One region of the Nakamurella sp. UYEF19 genome, then DNA from elsewhere that is predicted to be linked to it. Evidence: riboswitches for the same ligand, from Rfam matches in the RefSeq annotation. Region 1 holds a riboswitch; the other holds the start of a gene.

Region 1 (7,850 bases):
GACCATGCCGTGCTCGTCGGGCGGACCGTGGTAGCCGGCGCGGCCGACCGTCAGGTGTCGCTCGAGATCCCAGATGGCGCCGGTGATCCAGTCAGCACTCGCGGGGTCGGCGACGATCTGGTCGCGTCGTCGGGTCCACACCGAGCGCCAGTCCGGCCCGACGAAGCATTCCGAGAGCGGGATGGGTGACCTCTCTTCGGCTGTGGGAAGATCACCGGCCGCGATCGCTGCGAGCGCGTCGCTGCACAACCGTACGATCTCGATCCGCGGGGCGCCGTCTTCCGCACGTCGGGGATCCATGGACCGAGCATCGCACACGGATCAGGTTGCGTCACACCGATTTCCGCTCGACCTCAGCCAAATCGAATGCATGGCATGATCGGGTGCTTGGGCGTACCGCTGGCGAGGGCCTACGTCGCAGCATTCCTTCACGATCCGCTCAGGAAAGAATCCAGCGCGTCCTGCGCCTCGGCCACCCCTGACTTGCTGAGCGCGTGAAGACGTACAAGGTCGCGATCGGCGATCGCCAGCAGCGTCATCAGCTCGCCCGAACGCTCGTATCCCTCCTCCCACATAAAGGTCGGCTCACCGACGTCGCCTGCTGCGACAGCCAGATCAGCCAGGCGGTCCCCCGCATCATCTTTGCCCAGGGCCGCCAAATACCTCAGCGCATCACGATCGTCCTGTTCAAGCGGTGGTGTGCCCATCTCAGACCTCAATACACAAGACCGTTCTGTTGTCGACCGGCACCGCGGATACATGCTCCGGCTCCACGTCGACCGATTTGAAGCCACGTCCTCAGGCAGTGTCACGCATCAGGGTGGACCCTTGTATCCCCTTGAGTGAGGGGTTAAGCATGGACACTGGCGCTCGTTTTACCTGACCTGCTGCCCATGACGAACCCGACCGCGCGATCGCGCGCATACGAAAGTGCCCGAAACCTGGCCTGCAGCAAATATTTTGGGCGGAACGGTATGCGCCGGGACGGCCTGTATGCGCACTCCTCCACGGGCGCGCCGCCCGGGGGTCGGGGCGCGGTGGTCAGCAGGTGCGAAGGAAGCGGTCGAGGACACGGGTGCCGAACTCGAGGGCGGCAACGGAGACACGCTCGTCGATCCCGTGGAACAGGGCCGAGAAGTCCAGGTCGGCAGGGAGTTGCAGTGGGGCGAAACCGAAGTGCCTGATGCCGAGCAGGCTGAACGACTTCGCGTCGGTGCCCGCGGAGAGCATGTACGGCAGCACCGCCGCCGTCGGGTCCTCGCTCACGAGCGCGTTCGTCATGGCGTCGACCAGGGCACCGTCGAAGGTGGTCTCGACGGGCGGCAGGTCGTCCCATTCCCGTTCGATGTCGGGGCCGAGGATCTCGCCGAGTTCCTGGTAGAACGCGGTCTCACGTCCCGGCAGGATCCGGCAGTCCACCGTCGCCGCCGCCGACGACGGCACCACATTGCCCTTGTAGCCGGCATGGAAGGTGGTCACCGTGGCGGTATCCCGCAGCGTCGCGCCCACGATCCTCGATAGATTGCCCAATTTCGCCACCGCAGCATCGAGATCGTCCTCCGGAAAGCTGATCCCGGTCAGATCGGTGACGCCGGCGAGGAACTCGGCCAGCGCCGGCCGGATGATCTGCGGGAACCGGTGCTGCTGCAGTCTGGTGATGCCGGCCGCGAGGGTGGCCACCGCGTTGTCGGTCTGGAGCATGGAGGCGTGTCCGGGGGTCCCCCTGGTCTTCAGGCGCATCCAGGTGACGCCCTTCTCCGCCGTCTCGATCAGGTAGGCCCGGACCGGATCTCCGGTAGCGGTGGTGAACGTGGTGGAGAAGCCGCCCACCTCGCCGATGGCCTCGGTGACCCCCTCGAACAGCTCCGGCCGGTGCTCGACCAGCCACCGCGCGCCGAAGAAGCCGCCGGACTCCTCGTCGGACAGGAACGCGAACACCAGGTCGCGGGGCGGTTTCACGCCGTCGCGGACGAACTGGCGGAGCACCGCCAGGGACATGGCGACCATGCCCTTCATGTCGACAGCCCCACGGCCCCAGAGATAGTCGTCACGGACCTCACCGGACAGCGGATGCACCGACCACTCCGACGCGTCGGCCGGTACGACATCGAGGTGGCAGTGGATCAGCAACGCACCGCGGCCGGGATCTGCGCCGGGGAGCCGGACGATGACGTTGCCGCGGCCCGGTGCGCCGGCCTCGACGTAGACCGGGTCGAGGCCGACATCGGCGAGTTGTCCGGCGATCCACTCCGCGGCGGTGCGCTCGGTGATGCTCGATCCGGAGTCGCCGGTATTGGTGCTGTCGATCCGGATCAGCTGCTGGGCCAGGTCGAGCACCTCGTCCTGCGCCGAGACGGCCCTTCCGGCAGGCGGAACGCTCACTGCTCGGGGACCGTCACGCTCAGGAAGTCGGTGACACGACGGAGCCGGAACCCGATCGATTCGTAGAGGCGGATGGCGGTGGTGTTGCCGGCCGCGGTGTGCAGGAAGACCTTCTCACCGTCCGCGACGATGCCCGCGGCAACGGCCCTGACCAGCCTGGCGCCGAGACCCTGCCCGCGGAACGCGACATCCGTGCAGACGGCGCTGATCTCGATCCAGCCCCGAGGATGCATCCGCCGTCCGGCCATCGCGATCAGGTCACCGTCGCGGCGAATACCCAGGTAGCCGCCGAGTTCCACCGTCCGCGGCCGGAACGGGCCAGGCCGGGTGCGTTCGATCAGTTCGAGCATCTCCGGCACGTCGGACTCGCCCAACAGTCGGGCTTCCGGGTCCGGCTCCTTCGTCAGGTCGACGTCGACCAGTTGCACGCCGCCACCGACCGAGGTGAAGTCCCAGCCCTCCGGTGGCCGGACCCCTTCGCCGGCGACGGCGAAGGTCCCGCCCCGGCCGACCAGCGTGGCCGCGTCCAGCCAGGCCTGCGGATCGTGGTGATCCTCCAGTGCGACGAACGGAGCGACCTCGGGGTCGAAACGCGCGGCGAGCCCGACCCGTTGTGCCAGGTGCGCCTGCGGTCCGGTCAGTGCCGCCCAGGCCGCGTTGTCGAGGACCGGATCTCCGAGACTCGGGTCCTGCCGAGCGCGGAGCGCCTCCAGGGGTGAGGGATCCTGCGTCTGCGTCACGGTCACGATGTTGCCCCGGCCGGCTCCCGATGGCGGCCACGGGCGGCCGGTGTGGCCAACCCGAGGTGGTCGCGCAGTGTGGTGCCCTCGTAGTCGCTACGGAAGACACCGCGTTCCTGCAGGATCGGCACCACCTTGTCGGCGAACTCCCCGAGACCGTCCGGAGTGATGTGCGGGACGAAGATGAAACCGTCGCTGGCGTCGGCCTGGACGTACTCGTCGATGGTGGTGGCGATGGACTCCGGGGTGCCGAAGAAGTTCTGCCGCGCGGTCTTCTCGACGACGACGTCCCGCAGCGAGAGTCCCTTGGCCGCAGCCAGTGCCCGCCACTCGCCAGCGACGGCCACCGGGTCGGCGTTCATCCGCACGCTCGCGCGGCCCTTCGAGATGGTGCTCTCGCCGACCAGCGGATCGACCTCGGGCAACGGACCGTCCGGGTCGTAGGAACTGAGGTCACGGTTCCAGAGCTGCTCGGCGAACTTGATCGCCGTCTGGCCGCTGACCTGCTGGCGCCGCACGTGCGCGGCGTACTCCTGCGCCTCTTCCTCGGTGTCGCCCAGGATGAACGTTGCGGCCGGGAGCACGAGCAGCTCGTCGTGGCGACGGCCGTACTGTGCGAGCCTGCCTTTGACGTCGGCGTAGAAGGCCTGGCCGGCCTCCAACGTCCCGTGGCGGGAGAAGATGGCGTCGGCAGTCGAGGCCGCGAACTCGCGTCCGGCGTCGGAGTCACCGGCCTGGAAGATCACCGGCCGGCCCTGCGGGCTGCGCGGCACGTTGAAGTTACCGTGGATGTCGAAATGATCGTCCTGCACTGCGAACCCGCCCGGATTGCCGCGCAGCAGGAAGGTGCCGGACTCCTTGTCCGCCACGATCTCTTCACCCGTCCAGGAATCGAAGAGTTCCGCAGTCGCGTGCAGGAAGTTCCGGGCCCGGTCGTACCGCTCCTCCTGGGCGAGATAGCCGCCACGACGGAAGTTCTCGCCGGTGAAGGCGTCCCAGGAGGTGACGACGTTCCAGGCCGCACGACCGCGCGAGAGGTGATCGAGGGTGGCGAACTGGCGCGCGACGTCGTAGGGCTCGTTGAAGGTCGAGTTGATGGTGCCGGTCAGCCCGATCCGGTCGGTGACGGCCGCGAGTGCCGTCAGCACGCCGAAGGTGTCCGGTCGCCCGACGACGTCCAGGTCGTAGATCTTGCCGCCCTGCTCGCGCAGTCGCAGACCTTCGGCCAGGAACAGGAAGTCGAACTTGGCGTCCTCGGCGATCCCGGCGAACCGCTGGAACGACTCGAACTCGATGTGGCTGCCCGACCGTGGGTCGCTCCACACCGTGGTGTTGTTGACGCCCGGGAAGTGGGCGGCCAGGTGAATCTGCTTGCGTGGCCTTGTCTTGTCAGACCTTGTCATCTTCAGACCTTCTGCAGGGTCGAGTAGCGGTTGGCCGGGCGTTCCAGCCCGAGAAGTCCACGCAGGGAATCGGACTCGTAGGCGGTGCGGAACAGCCCGCGCTCCTGCAGTTCCGGGACGAGGCGGTCGACGATGGTCTCCAGATCGTCCGGAAGGGCCCCGGGACGCAGGCGATAGCCGGTGATGCCGGCGTCCTGCCAAGCGGCCAGTAGATCTGCGAGCTCGCCGGCCGACCCGGTGAAGATCAGCGCGTCCGAGGTGTAAGCGGCACCGGACAGCTTGTCCAGACGAGCCTTTCGGTCGGCGCCGGACTCCGCAGCGCTGTCGAGGAAGACCACCAGGTCGGCGTAGACCGCCAGCTCCTCAGTGTCACGTCCGACCGCCGACCGTTCCGTCCTGACCTGACGCACAATACTTGCTGCGTCAGCGATGTCGGTCGGTGTCACGAACACGATGTCCGCGGACCTCGCGGCGAATCGGTACGGCACCCGCTGGTGGGCGAGCGCCGTGACGATGGGCTGGCCCTGCGGTGACCGGGGGACGATCGACGGTCCCTTGACCGAGAAGTACCGGCCCTCGAAGTCGATGTAGTGCAGCTTGTCCCGGTCGATGAAACGTCCGGTCGCCGCGTCACGGATCTCGGCGTCGTCCTCCCAGCTGTCCCAGAGTCGCCTGATCACCTCGACGTAGTCGGCAGCTTCGTCGAAGAGATCCGAGACGGCCTGCTGGACAACCGGTTCCGCCAGGTTGTCCAGGGTGATCTCCGGGAGGTCCCGTCGGCCGAAGTGTGCCGCGGTCCGAGCGTCGGGGGAGACCTGGATGCGGACGCCGGCCCGTCCGGTGCTGACGTGATCCAGGGTGGCTATCGACTTCGACACGTGGAACGGTTCGGTGTGGGTGGCAAGGGCCGTCGGCACCAGCCCGATGTGACTCGTCAGCGGGGCCACCCGCGCCGCGATGAGCACGGCGTCGAGCCGCCCGGCAACCTGGTCGGTCCGCTCGTCGTTCCCGCCGGGCTGCAGCGGCGTCGCCGTCTGGAGGCCGAACGAGTCCTCCAACGTGACGAAGTCGGCCAACCCCCGCTCGGCGGTGCGGATGAGATCGAGCCAGTAGTCGGCGGTGAAGAGCTCCGTCGGGCGTGCCGCCGGCTCGCGCCAGGCGGCAGGATGCCAGCCCGCCCCGTCGAGGGCGATGGCCAGGTGAAGTGGTGTCTTGTTCGATGCGCTCACGCGGAAACCTCTTGATCGGGGACATCCGCCCTGTCGACCGTGCGGATCTGGGTAGGACGTGTCGACATCGTGGACACCACAAGCGCTTGCGGAGCCGGTCGGCGTCCGCCAGGTCATCACCTGGAGCACCCCGCCGCACATGGAGGGTTGCTGATCAACCAGCCAGGGCTTGTGGTTGACACTCATTACCTGCCAACAACGATAGCACCGGCCGATGTTCCCCGGCCCCCGGCCCGGAGCGTGGCGACTGAAACGCTTCACTCCGGAAGTGTTCCAGGAGCGCGGTTCTGGATGGGGCATCACGGGCGCTTCCGGACCGCAACGGGTTGACCCGCCGAACGCCCGTGGACTAACTTCGAAGCAGGTCATGAGACCCAGCGACAAGCTCCGGCTCGTTGGGCGGCAACCCTCTTCCACGGTGGGGTGCTCCGGATGACGACCAGGTGGTGCCCGACCCGGGCACCGCAAGCGTGTGGTGGCCTTCGGTCATCTGGACGGACGGAATCGTGTGAACGAGTCGAGGATCCCGAGGTCGCCGATCGGCGTCCGCCGTCGGCACGTCGACCTGGGGCGACTGTCCAGCGCGCTCTGTCCGGTCTGACCGGTTTTCCCTCCGGTTCTGACCAGTGCCCGTTACTGGGCTGCCCCGGCGGGAAACATTTGGCGGTCGATGTTGTTTTCCCCGGTGTGGAACCGGGGCAGCGTCGCCTCCAGTGAAATCGGAACGACTGCGAATCCGGCCTCCTCTCCCTCGCGGAGACGAGGCTCCGTCCCAGGGAGTGATATGTCCACCATCGTGACCATCGCGGGGAGCCCGTCGGTCAACTCGAGCACCGACGCGCTGCTGTCCTACGTCAGCCGGCGGATCACCGGGGCCGGCCACACCGTGCTGCCGGTGGTGATCCGGGACCTGCCCGCGCAGGCCCTGCTGAGCGCCGATGTCAACGACAGCGCGATCGCCGAGGCGGTCGAGGCGGTGGACGCAGCCGACGCCGTGGTCGTGGTGTCGCCGGTCTACAAGGCGGCGTACTCCGGCCTCTTGAAGGTATTCCTGGATCTGTTGCCGCAGAGGGCTTTCCGCGGTAAGGCCGTGCTCCCGCTCGTCACCGGTGGATCACCCGCCCACGTCCTCGCCGTCGACTACGCTCTGCGCCCGGTGCTGACCAGCCTGGGGGCCGACCACGTCGGGCAGGGGTGGTTCGTGCTCTCCTCCCACATCCGTGTCTACCCGGACGGCGGTGTGCTCATCGATCCGGCCTCCGCCGGCCCGGTGGCCGAGGTGACCGAGAACTTCCTGGCCGCGCTGGCCCGTCATTCCCCGGTTCAGTTGCCGCCCGGTCCGCGCCGGGTGTCGCCGGTGGCGGGTGACCCGGATCTGTCCGTCCTGTACGTCGAGCCGGGTGACCCGGAACTGGCGCCGCTGCTGGACGACCTGAGCGTCGAATACACCACCCGCTACGGCCGGGTTTCGGCCTACACCCAGCTCACCGAGGTCCCGGTGACCGACTTCCTACCGCCCGACGGCGCCTTCCTGGTGCTGACCGAGAACGGTGAGACGGTGGCCGGCGGGGCCATCCGTCGCTATGACGACGCGACGGCCGAGGTCAAGCGGGTCTGGACGTCCTCGCGTCACCGTCGTCGAGGACTCGGCCGGCGATTGATGGCGGAACTGGAGCGGGCTGCCCTCGACCTCGGCTACCGACGGATTCACCTCACCACCGGCCCGCGCCAACCGGAGGCGACCAAGCTGTACCTCGCGTCGGGGTATCAGGCGAGATTCGACGTCACGGCTGATCCGGAGACCATCGGCCCGCTGGCCTTCGCCAAGGAACTGGTCCCGGGTGCCGGTCTGGCCGACTGGGAGCAGCCCGAGCGTGAGCCCGAAACGGTCGGTGCCGGTCGATGAGCGCCCGATCGACGAGCGCCTGGTCGAATGGTGCGGAGAAGCCGAGCCTGGTGTTCGTCGGCGGCGGCCCGCGGACCGTCTCGCTGATGGAACGGATCGCGGCGAATGCCGACCTGATCCCGGCCGGTGGATTGGATGTGCACATCGTCGATCCGTTCCCGGTCGGCGGCGGCCGTATCTGGCGCCGCAA
Region 2 (7,850 bases), on a different contig from region 1:
TCCGGCGAGATCGACGAGGGACCAGTGGTTCCGCGGCATCCGCCCAGCACGTTCGGGGCGAGCACGAAGAACTGTCCGTCGTCGAGCGGAGCGCCCGGCCCGATGAGGCCGTCCCACCAGCCCGGCGTCGGGTGGTCGGGCCCGGTCGCCCCGGTCACGTGGGAGTCACCGGTCAGGGCGTGCAGGACGAGCACGGCGTTGTCACCCGCCTCGTCCAGGCGTCCCCACGATTCGAAACACATCGTCACCGACGGCAGCACCTCGCCGGATTCCAGTGCCAGGTCACCGATCTCGACGAACCTGCGTCCGGACGGCTGCCCGGCACCCTGGGCAAGGGGCTCCTGGCTGCCGGTCGGCTCGCCACGAACGCTGCCGCCGGCCGCACCCGAAGGCGAGCCGGCGGCATCGTTGGTACGCGTCACCAGGGTCACTGATCACACGGACTGCAGCAAGTGACGGGCATCAGGACTTCGCTGCCCGGAAACCCGCTTCCAGATCGGCCAGGATGTCGTCGATGTTCTCCGTGCCGATGGCCAGCCGGATCAACCCGGGGGTGACACCGGTGGTCAGTTGCTCGGCCGGGGACAGCTGGCCGTGGGTGGTGGACGCCGGGTGGATCACCAGCGAGCGCACGTCACCGATGTTGGCCAGGTTGGTGAAGACCTCCAGCGCGTCGGTGAAGATCTGGCCGGCCTCGACACCGCCCTTGATCTCGAAGGCCACGATCGGGCCGCCGCCGCGAGGAGAGTACTTCTCCTGGTTGGCCTTCCACGGGCTGGAGGCGAGTGACGGGTACGAGACCGACTCGACCTCGTCGCGGCCCTCGAGGAACTGGGCGACCTTGGTCGCGTTGTCCACGTGGCGCTCCATGCGCAGGCTCAACGTCTCGATGCCCTGGGCCAGCAGGAAGGAGTTGAACGGTGAGATCGACGGGCCCATGTCGCGCAGCGACTGGAGTCGGGTCTTGAAGATGAAGGACACGTTGGACTTGAAGAGACCCTCGGGACCGAGATCGCGTCCCCACACCAGGTTGTTGTAGCTCGGGTCGGGGTTGTTGAAGTTCGGGAACTTCTCCGGGTCGGCCGTCCAGTCGAAGTTGCCGGAGTCGACGATCGCGCCGCCGATGGCCGTGCCGTGGCCGCCGAGGTACTTGGTCGCCGAATGCACGACGATGTCGACGCCGAATTCGAAGGGGCGGATGAGAAATGGCGTCGGGACGGTGTTGTCGACCATCAGCGGCACACCGTTCTCGTGTGCGACACCGGCGACGGCCTCGAAGTCCAGGACGTCCAGTTGGGGGTTGGAGATCGACTCGGCGTAGAACAGCTTGGTGTTCGGCTTGACCGCGGCACGCCAGGCGTCAGCGTCGTCCGGGTTCTCGACGAAGTCGACGGTGATGCCGTACTTCGGCAGCGTGTAGTGCAGCAGGTTGTAGGTGCCGCCGTAGAGCCGCGGCGAGGAGACGATATGGTCGCCGGCCTCCGCGATCGACAGGATGGCCAGTGTCTCGGCCGCCTGGCCGGACGCGACGAGCAGAGCGCCGACACCGCCCTCGAGAGAGGAGATCCGCTCCTCGACCACGGCCGTGGTCGGGTTCATGATCCGGGTGTAGATATTGCCGAGTTCCTCGAGGGCGAACAGCTTGCGTCCGTGCTCGGAGGAGTCGAAGGCGAACGACGTCGTCTGGTAGATCGGCAGCGCCCGCGCCTTGGTGGTGGGGTCGGGGGTCTGGCCGGCGTGGATCTGGCGGGTCTCGAAAGACCAGTTGGGGCTCATCTTTGCGCTCCTGGTGGGTGTGGGGTGGTGGGAAAGAGGCGGAGGGTGGGTCGAGGACTGATCTGGGGTCGAGCCAACGATCTGGGGTGGATGGACGGACGTGGCGACGAGGTGGGTCGTTCGGCCCGCAGGTTTCCGGGCGGAACAAGGATGTGGTCCCTCTGCACGCAGTGCAGGACCAGGGTCGCCCCGGCCGTCAGGTCAGGAGCAACAACACATTCGTTCGCGCACAGCGGTTCTCCCATTCGCTCTCGACTGGGGCTCGCCCGCTGGCGGGCCCGCGCTTGCGGATCACCACCTCGGTGAACCGCCTGGTCATCATCCGGGGCACCCCACCGCGAGTGGAGGGTTGCCGCCCAGCAAGCCGGCGCTTGTCGCTGGAACTCAAGACCTGGCGACGAGTGTAGCGGGCTCGCACGGCCTTCGGGGTGGGCAGGGTGGCCGCCGTTCCTCCGGCATCAAATGCTGTCCCCGACGACCCCTACATCTGGTCCAGGGACCTGCCGGCGCTCTCGGCTTCCTGCAGACGCTGGGCCACGTCCTTGGCCACCGCCCGGAGGTCGGCCTCCGGGTCGGCGCCGGCGGCTCCGGCCGCGTAGGCGATCCGGAAGATCTGCTCGGCGGCCGAATCACCCGTCGGCAGTTCGACGGCCAGACCCTCCCGGGCCGCGCGCGAGCCGAGCTTGGCGGCCAAGGCCGTGGCCGGCTGCCCGAGTGCCACGCCGGAGAGGACGGACGATCGGCCCCGTTCGGCTTTCTTGAGCTCGTCCCACCGGACCTGTTGGTCCGCTGCGGTACGAAGGGGTTCGGCAGACCCGAACACGTGCGGGTGTCGCCGGATCAACTTGTCGGCGAGATCGCCTGCCACGTCATCGATGTCGAATCCACCGTCGTCGGCACCGCGCTCGGCGGCGATGCGCGCGTGGAAGAGCACCTGGAGCAGCACATCCCCCAGTTCCTCCCGAATGGCAGCGTCGTCGCCGTCCTCGATGGCCTCGAGCAGCTCGTAGCACTCCTCCACCAGGTAACGACGGAGCGAGTCGTGCGTCTGCTCGGCGTCCCACGGGCACCCGCCCGGCGAGCGCAGCCGGTCCATCACCTCGACGGCTCGACGCAGCCCCGCTCCGCGACCGGCTGGTTGCCGCACGATCCGTACCTCCGGGTTGTCGTCCGGTTTGTCGTCCGGCAGAGCGGCCGTCATAGGCCGTCGTTGCCGGGGATGACCTGGAGGGTTCCTGGATCCCACACCCCGTAACGCGGGTTGACGGAGATCGACGTACTGCTTACATACTTGCCCAGCAACAGGACACCCAGGTCGAAGGCGTCGGACAGACCTGAGACCGAACTGAACTCGGCCTGCCCGAGCGTGCCGGCCGACACCGACCGCCCGGTCGCCCGGAGGACGAGATAGGCGTCGGAGTTGGGCACGATGAAGACCGAACCGGAGGTCGCTCCGAACAGGCCCGCCGCGCCGACGGCCGGCTTGGTCAAGAGGGTGTAGACCGCCCTGGGGATGACTCCCGTCCCTGCCGCGGCCACTACCGCGTCCATCTTGGCCGGATCGGCCAGGTACTCCGACCGCAGTGCGACCGCCTGGTCGCGGGTGGCGGCCGGCACACCCTCGGCGGTCACCGAGATGTTGCCCACCTGGACACCCTGGGCCGGAATGGCCTGCACCAGGGCCTGGAGAGCGACGACGTCGTGGAGGACGGCGTCCTCCTCGGAGGCCGGTAGTTCGAGCTGGGTGGCGAGCTTGGAAGTGGACTGGCCGGCCTGCGCAGCGGCCGCGTTGATCTGCGCATCGGTCACCGAGATCTGGCCCGCGGCAATCGCCTTGGCCAGCAGCGCGTGCCGAACGGCGAAGGTGATCTGAGCCCGGTTCAACGCCGACACCTGGGCCGTGGTCGCACCGGTCGGAACGTTGGCAGCGACGAAGGCTCCGGTATCGGCCTGCACTGCGGCTTCGGAGATGCCGGCGCCGTCGATGACCACCGCGGATCCGGCCGTCACCTGGCAGGCAGCGAGTGTCGACGAGGTCAACGCAAGCGCAAGGGCAAGGCCCACCAGGCGCTGACGGCGAGCGCCGATCCGATGCCTTCGGACCTGGACGAACAAGGTCACGGTGGATCCTCCCAGTTGATCGCCTTCGATCCTCGACTGTGCAACGGCCTCAGCCTGCCACACCGGTTCGCGGCAATTCGGAGCCGGGGCACGACGGTGCTCGACCCTGGCGACAGACCTGGGCTCAGTCTCAGTACGCGCCGGAGGCGGAAAGCACGGCTTTGGCGGTCTTCCAGAGAATGACGAGATCGGACGTCAGCGACCAGTTCTCGACGTAATAGGTATCCAGTCGCACGGTGTCCTCCCAGTTCAGGGTCGACCGCCCCGAGACCTGCCACAGCCCGGTCATCCCGGGCCGTACCAGAAGCCGCAACCTGGCCTCGCCGTGATAGGTGGCGACCTCGTCCATGAGCGGCGGACGCGGGCCCACCAGGCTCATGTCGCCCTTCAGGACGTTGATCAGCTGCGGAACCTCATCGAGGCTGAAGCGGCGGATGAACTTGCCGACCTTGGTGACCCGCGGATCGTTGCGCATTTTGAAGAGCGTGTCGTTGCCGGCGTCCCGCTGCTGATTCTTGAGATCGGCCAGCCGGGCTTCCGCGTCGACGACCATCGAGCGGAACTTGATCATCCGGAAGGTCTTGCCGTTGAGACCGACCCGCTCCTGGCGGAAGAAGATCGGACCGGGGCTGCTCAACTTCACCGCAGCCATCAGTCCGAGGAAGAACGGGGACGCAAGCGCCAAGATGGCGGCGCTGCCGATCCAGTCGAAGGACCTCTTCACGATGCGGTTGGCGCCCCGGTAGGTGGGGCGGTCGACGTGAATGAGCGGCAATCCGGCGACCGGCTTTGTGTGGATGCGGGGCCCCGCGATGTTGGTGAGGGCGGGGGCCAGCACCAGCTGAATGTCGGTCTTCTCCAGTTCCCAGCTGAGCCGGCGGACGGCGGCCGGACCGAAACTGGCGGTCGAGGTGACAGCGACAGTGTCTGCACCGAACCGCTGGGCGGTCGCCGCCACATCTTCCAACCCGCCCAGCACCGGTACTCCATCGACCATCCGGGCGCCTGTGTCCGGATCGAGACTCAATTCGCCGGTCGGAGAGTTCTGCTGGATGCAGACGCCCAATACGCCGTAGCCAGCCAGAGGTGCTCGCCGGAGATCGGTGAGCAGCTCGCGGACGGTCCGAAGATTGCCGACCACCAGCACCATGGACATGTAGTCGCCGTTGAGCCGATGCGAATGCAACCACCTGCGCCAGGTGAAACGGGAAAGTAGCAGCGCCACCAAACCGGCGGGAAGGGTGACCAGGACGTAGGCGCGCGGTAGGTGCAGATTGAAGACGTAGGAAGAGATGGCGACCAGACCGAAGAGACCGAACGAGGTCTGGACGAGCCGCTTGTATTCTTCGGGCCCGTGCCCCACCACCTCAGGATCTCTGGTCCCGCCCCAGTGCAGCGCGATCATCCAGGCACATGCGAGGAAGATCGTCAGCGCGATGAAGGGAAGCGAATCCGGGTCGCGGGAGACGCGACTGCTAAGCGTGCCCATGTGCACCATGTGCGCACCGACCGACGCCCAAGCCACACTGACTGCGTCACCGATCCACAAGCGTATCCCGTACCGGTAGGCCCAGGTCTTACGTGGCGCCTGCCGGTCTGGGGGGGAGACCGTAGCTGTGGATGGGGGCTCCAGACGTTGGGAGATCGTCGTCTCACGTGCCGGAGGCGTCAGAGTCTTGGGGGTCGCGAATCGGTAAGAGGGATCTTGATCGCCAAGCTGGGGGCCGAACTCGACCGAAGCCGGCGTGGTTCCGGGCCAACCCTCAGCTCGAGATCCTGAGCGTTCTGGGGTACTGGTGGTCATCGATCGCCCATCCCGCGGGGCGGGCGCGAGACAGAAGACCGAACTGGTGTCATCACTCCAACCACCCTCCCCTACTTGACAGCTCGTTTTTTCACGGCGGACCGCCAGGGCGGCACCCGTACGAAAACTCGATAGACCCTTGCGCACCCTGACTTTGACAAACGGTAGTCGATTCGAGCAACGACGGGAAGCAATCGTCACTGAACTCACCTGTTCGAGGAGGAAATGTGACAATCGGTCACGAAGCCGACACGCGCGGATCGGTTAAGACGTCGCTTCCATCGGCGGGTCGGCAGAGATCGCCTGAAGTGCCCGGCGGAGGACGGTACTGGAGGTATGAATCGTGTAGGGGAAATAGACGACCTCAACACCGACACCGGCGAAATCCCGCTCGAGCTTGTCTCCCTTGGGGGTGCCCGACCAGTCGTCACCCTTAAAGATGTGGGTGAAGTGGAGATCCTGCCAGGCGTCGAGCTTTTCGGTGGTCGTCTCGGCATAGACGTCGTCGACGTAGCGCACGCTGCGGACGACCTCGAGCCGTTCGGCGAGCGGGATGACCGGTCGGACCCCCTTGGTCAGCTCGCACATTTCGTCCGACACGACCCCGGCGATCAGATAGTCACACCGTTCGCGAGCATGGCGCAGGATGTTCAGATGACCCACATGGAACAAGTCGTACGCCCCGGGGGCGTAACCGATGCGTACCGGCACAGTATTAACCTCTTCATATAGTCGGACCTGTTGCGGAGCCGCCGGAGGCCCCCTTGCATGCCTGCGCAATGCTGACTGGCCTATGATTCCAACTCTAGGGGTGCGAAACGGCCTGGCGCTATTTTGGGCCTTCAGGGTCAATATAGGGCGGAGGTCACCACGTTGAGCGAATCCCCGGGGTTTCGACCTGTCACCTCCATCTTGTACGTCTGTCGCGTTAACCGCTGCCGGTCGGCCATGGCCGAACTCATGTTGCGAGATCTACTGAGTTTGTCGGGGCATGCTGCCGATGTGCTCGTCGGATCTGCAGGCATTGAGGCTGTGGGTGGGGCCCCGGTCGTCGCGGACGCGGCACGGGTGCTCGCGGAACGCGGTGTCGACTCCTCGGCGTTCGTCAGTCGGCGGTTGCGGGCGGATCTGGTGGAGCGGGCCGACCTCATACTGACAGCGGGTCGCGACCACCGTGACACGGTGGTCCGGTTGGTGCCGGATGCGGCGGACCGGTGTTTCACGCTTCTCCAGTTCCGCCGGCTCGCCGACGGCATCGAAGGACTTCCGCAATGGAACCAGGCATGGACGTTGGAGCTAATTCGCTCGGCCATCGCCAACCGGGGTCGCCGACCCGCGGCACGTCCGGAAGACAACGACCTCACCGATCCGACCGGGCATGGTCGCCGTTGGGTCCGTCGGTGTGCCGACCGGATCGCGGAGAGTCAAGAGGTATTCCGGTGGGGACTCGCGGGTCGCCGCCCGTCCGGCTGACCAGCCCGTTCAGTAGTCACGGTGCCTGTTGTCCGAACCGCCGGCGGACACCCACTGACGGATGAGTTAGTCCTCGTCGCCGGTGCCTAGCTGGCGACCCGTTCTCGACGGCCACGGCGGGAGCCCCGTCCTCGATCTGCGATGAGGCGCCACGCCGATAGGACGCGCCAGCTGTCTGCGCGTCCTCCGTGGCCGGTCGTGACTGTCCGGCGGTTGAGACATCCGCACTCGGCACCTGAGGGATTGCCTCGGTCACCGAGAGCTCAGGGGCCTCGGCTGAGGCCTCCGTTTCCCGCTCGATAATCAGGCCCCTGCCGAGAGCATCAACGGACTCCACCTTTACATCCGCAGCAGGCTCGACCTCCACATCCGCAGCAGGCTCGACCTCCACATCCGCAGCAGGCTCGACCTCCACATCCGCAGCAGGCTTCACCTCCACATCCGCAGCAGGCTTCACCTCCACATCCGCAGCAGGCTTCACCCCGACGGACGCCATCCGACTGCCGATCTCCAGCTCGTCGGCGGCCAATGCGGGCGGGGCCGACGCTGCGGCCGCCACTGGCGCGGTACTCGGGCTCGGCGGCAAAGCTTGCGATGCGCTCGTGCCGCGCCGCGTCTTGTTGCTCACTTCGGAGCGGTTGCTGTCGTAGTAACTGTCCGAGCGTTTCACCGCGAC

Evidence for each region. A riboswitch is a leader RNA that binds a small molecule or an ion and turns the genes downstream of it on or off. The one in region 1 is predicted to bind S-adenosylmethionine.
Region 2: linked by a shared signal. The riboswitch ahead of ABIB25_RS27575 (bifunctional o-acetylhomoserine/o-acetylserine sulfhydrylase) and the one ahead of ABIB25_RS16105 (LLM class flavin-dependent oxidoreductase) in region 1 are both predicted to bind S-adenosylmethionine.

The regions. Positions count from the first base shown of each region.
Region 1 covers NZ_JBEPNO010000011.1:97,246-105,095, reverse strand. Annotated here, with positions in the region: gene ABIB25_RS16130 (GNAT family N-acetyltransferase) at 1-300, opposite strand, end outside; gene ABIB25_RS16125 (hypothetical protein) at 429-707, opposite strand; gene ABIB25_RS16120 (M20/M25/M40 family metallo-hydrolase) at 1,042-2,382, opposite strand; gene ABIB25_RS16115 (GNAT family N-acetyltransferase) at 2,379-3,095, opposite strand; gene ABIB25_RS16110 (NtaA/DmoA family FMN-dependent monooxygenase) at 3,125-4,525, opposite strand; gene ABIB25_RS16105 (LLM class flavin-dependent oxidoreductase) at 4,528-5,754, opposite strand; SAM riboswitch class IV at 5,832-5,944, opposite strand; SAM riboswitch class IV at 6,118-6,231, shown strand; gene ssuE (NADPH-dependent FMN reductase) at 6,539-7,660, shown strand; gene ABIB25_RS16095 (FAD/NAD(P)-binding protein) at 7,657-7,850, shown strand, end outside.
Region 2 covers NZ_JBEPNO010000038.1:21,365-29,214, forward strand. Annotated here, with positions in the region: gene metX (homoserine O-acetyltransferase MetX) at 1-422, opposite strand, end outside; gene ABIB25_RS27575 (bifunctional o-acetylhomoserine/o-acetylserine sulfhydrylase) at 463-1,776, opposite strand; SAM riboswitch class IV at 2,052-2,168, opposite strand; gene ABIB25_RS27580 (nucleoside triphosphate pyrophosphohydrolase) at 2,258-2,977, opposite strand; gene ABIB25_RS27585 (hypothetical protein) at 2,974-3,897, opposite strand; gene ABIB25_RS27590 (sugar transferase) at 4,028-5,701, opposite strand; gene ABIB25_RS27595 (FAD synthase family protein) at 5,966-6,412, opposite strand; gene ABIB25_RS27600 (arsenate reductase/protein-tyrosine-phosphatase family protein) at 6,614-7,174, shown strand; gene ABIB25_RS27605 (tyrosine-protein kinase domain-containing protein) at 7,191-7,850, opposite strand, start outside.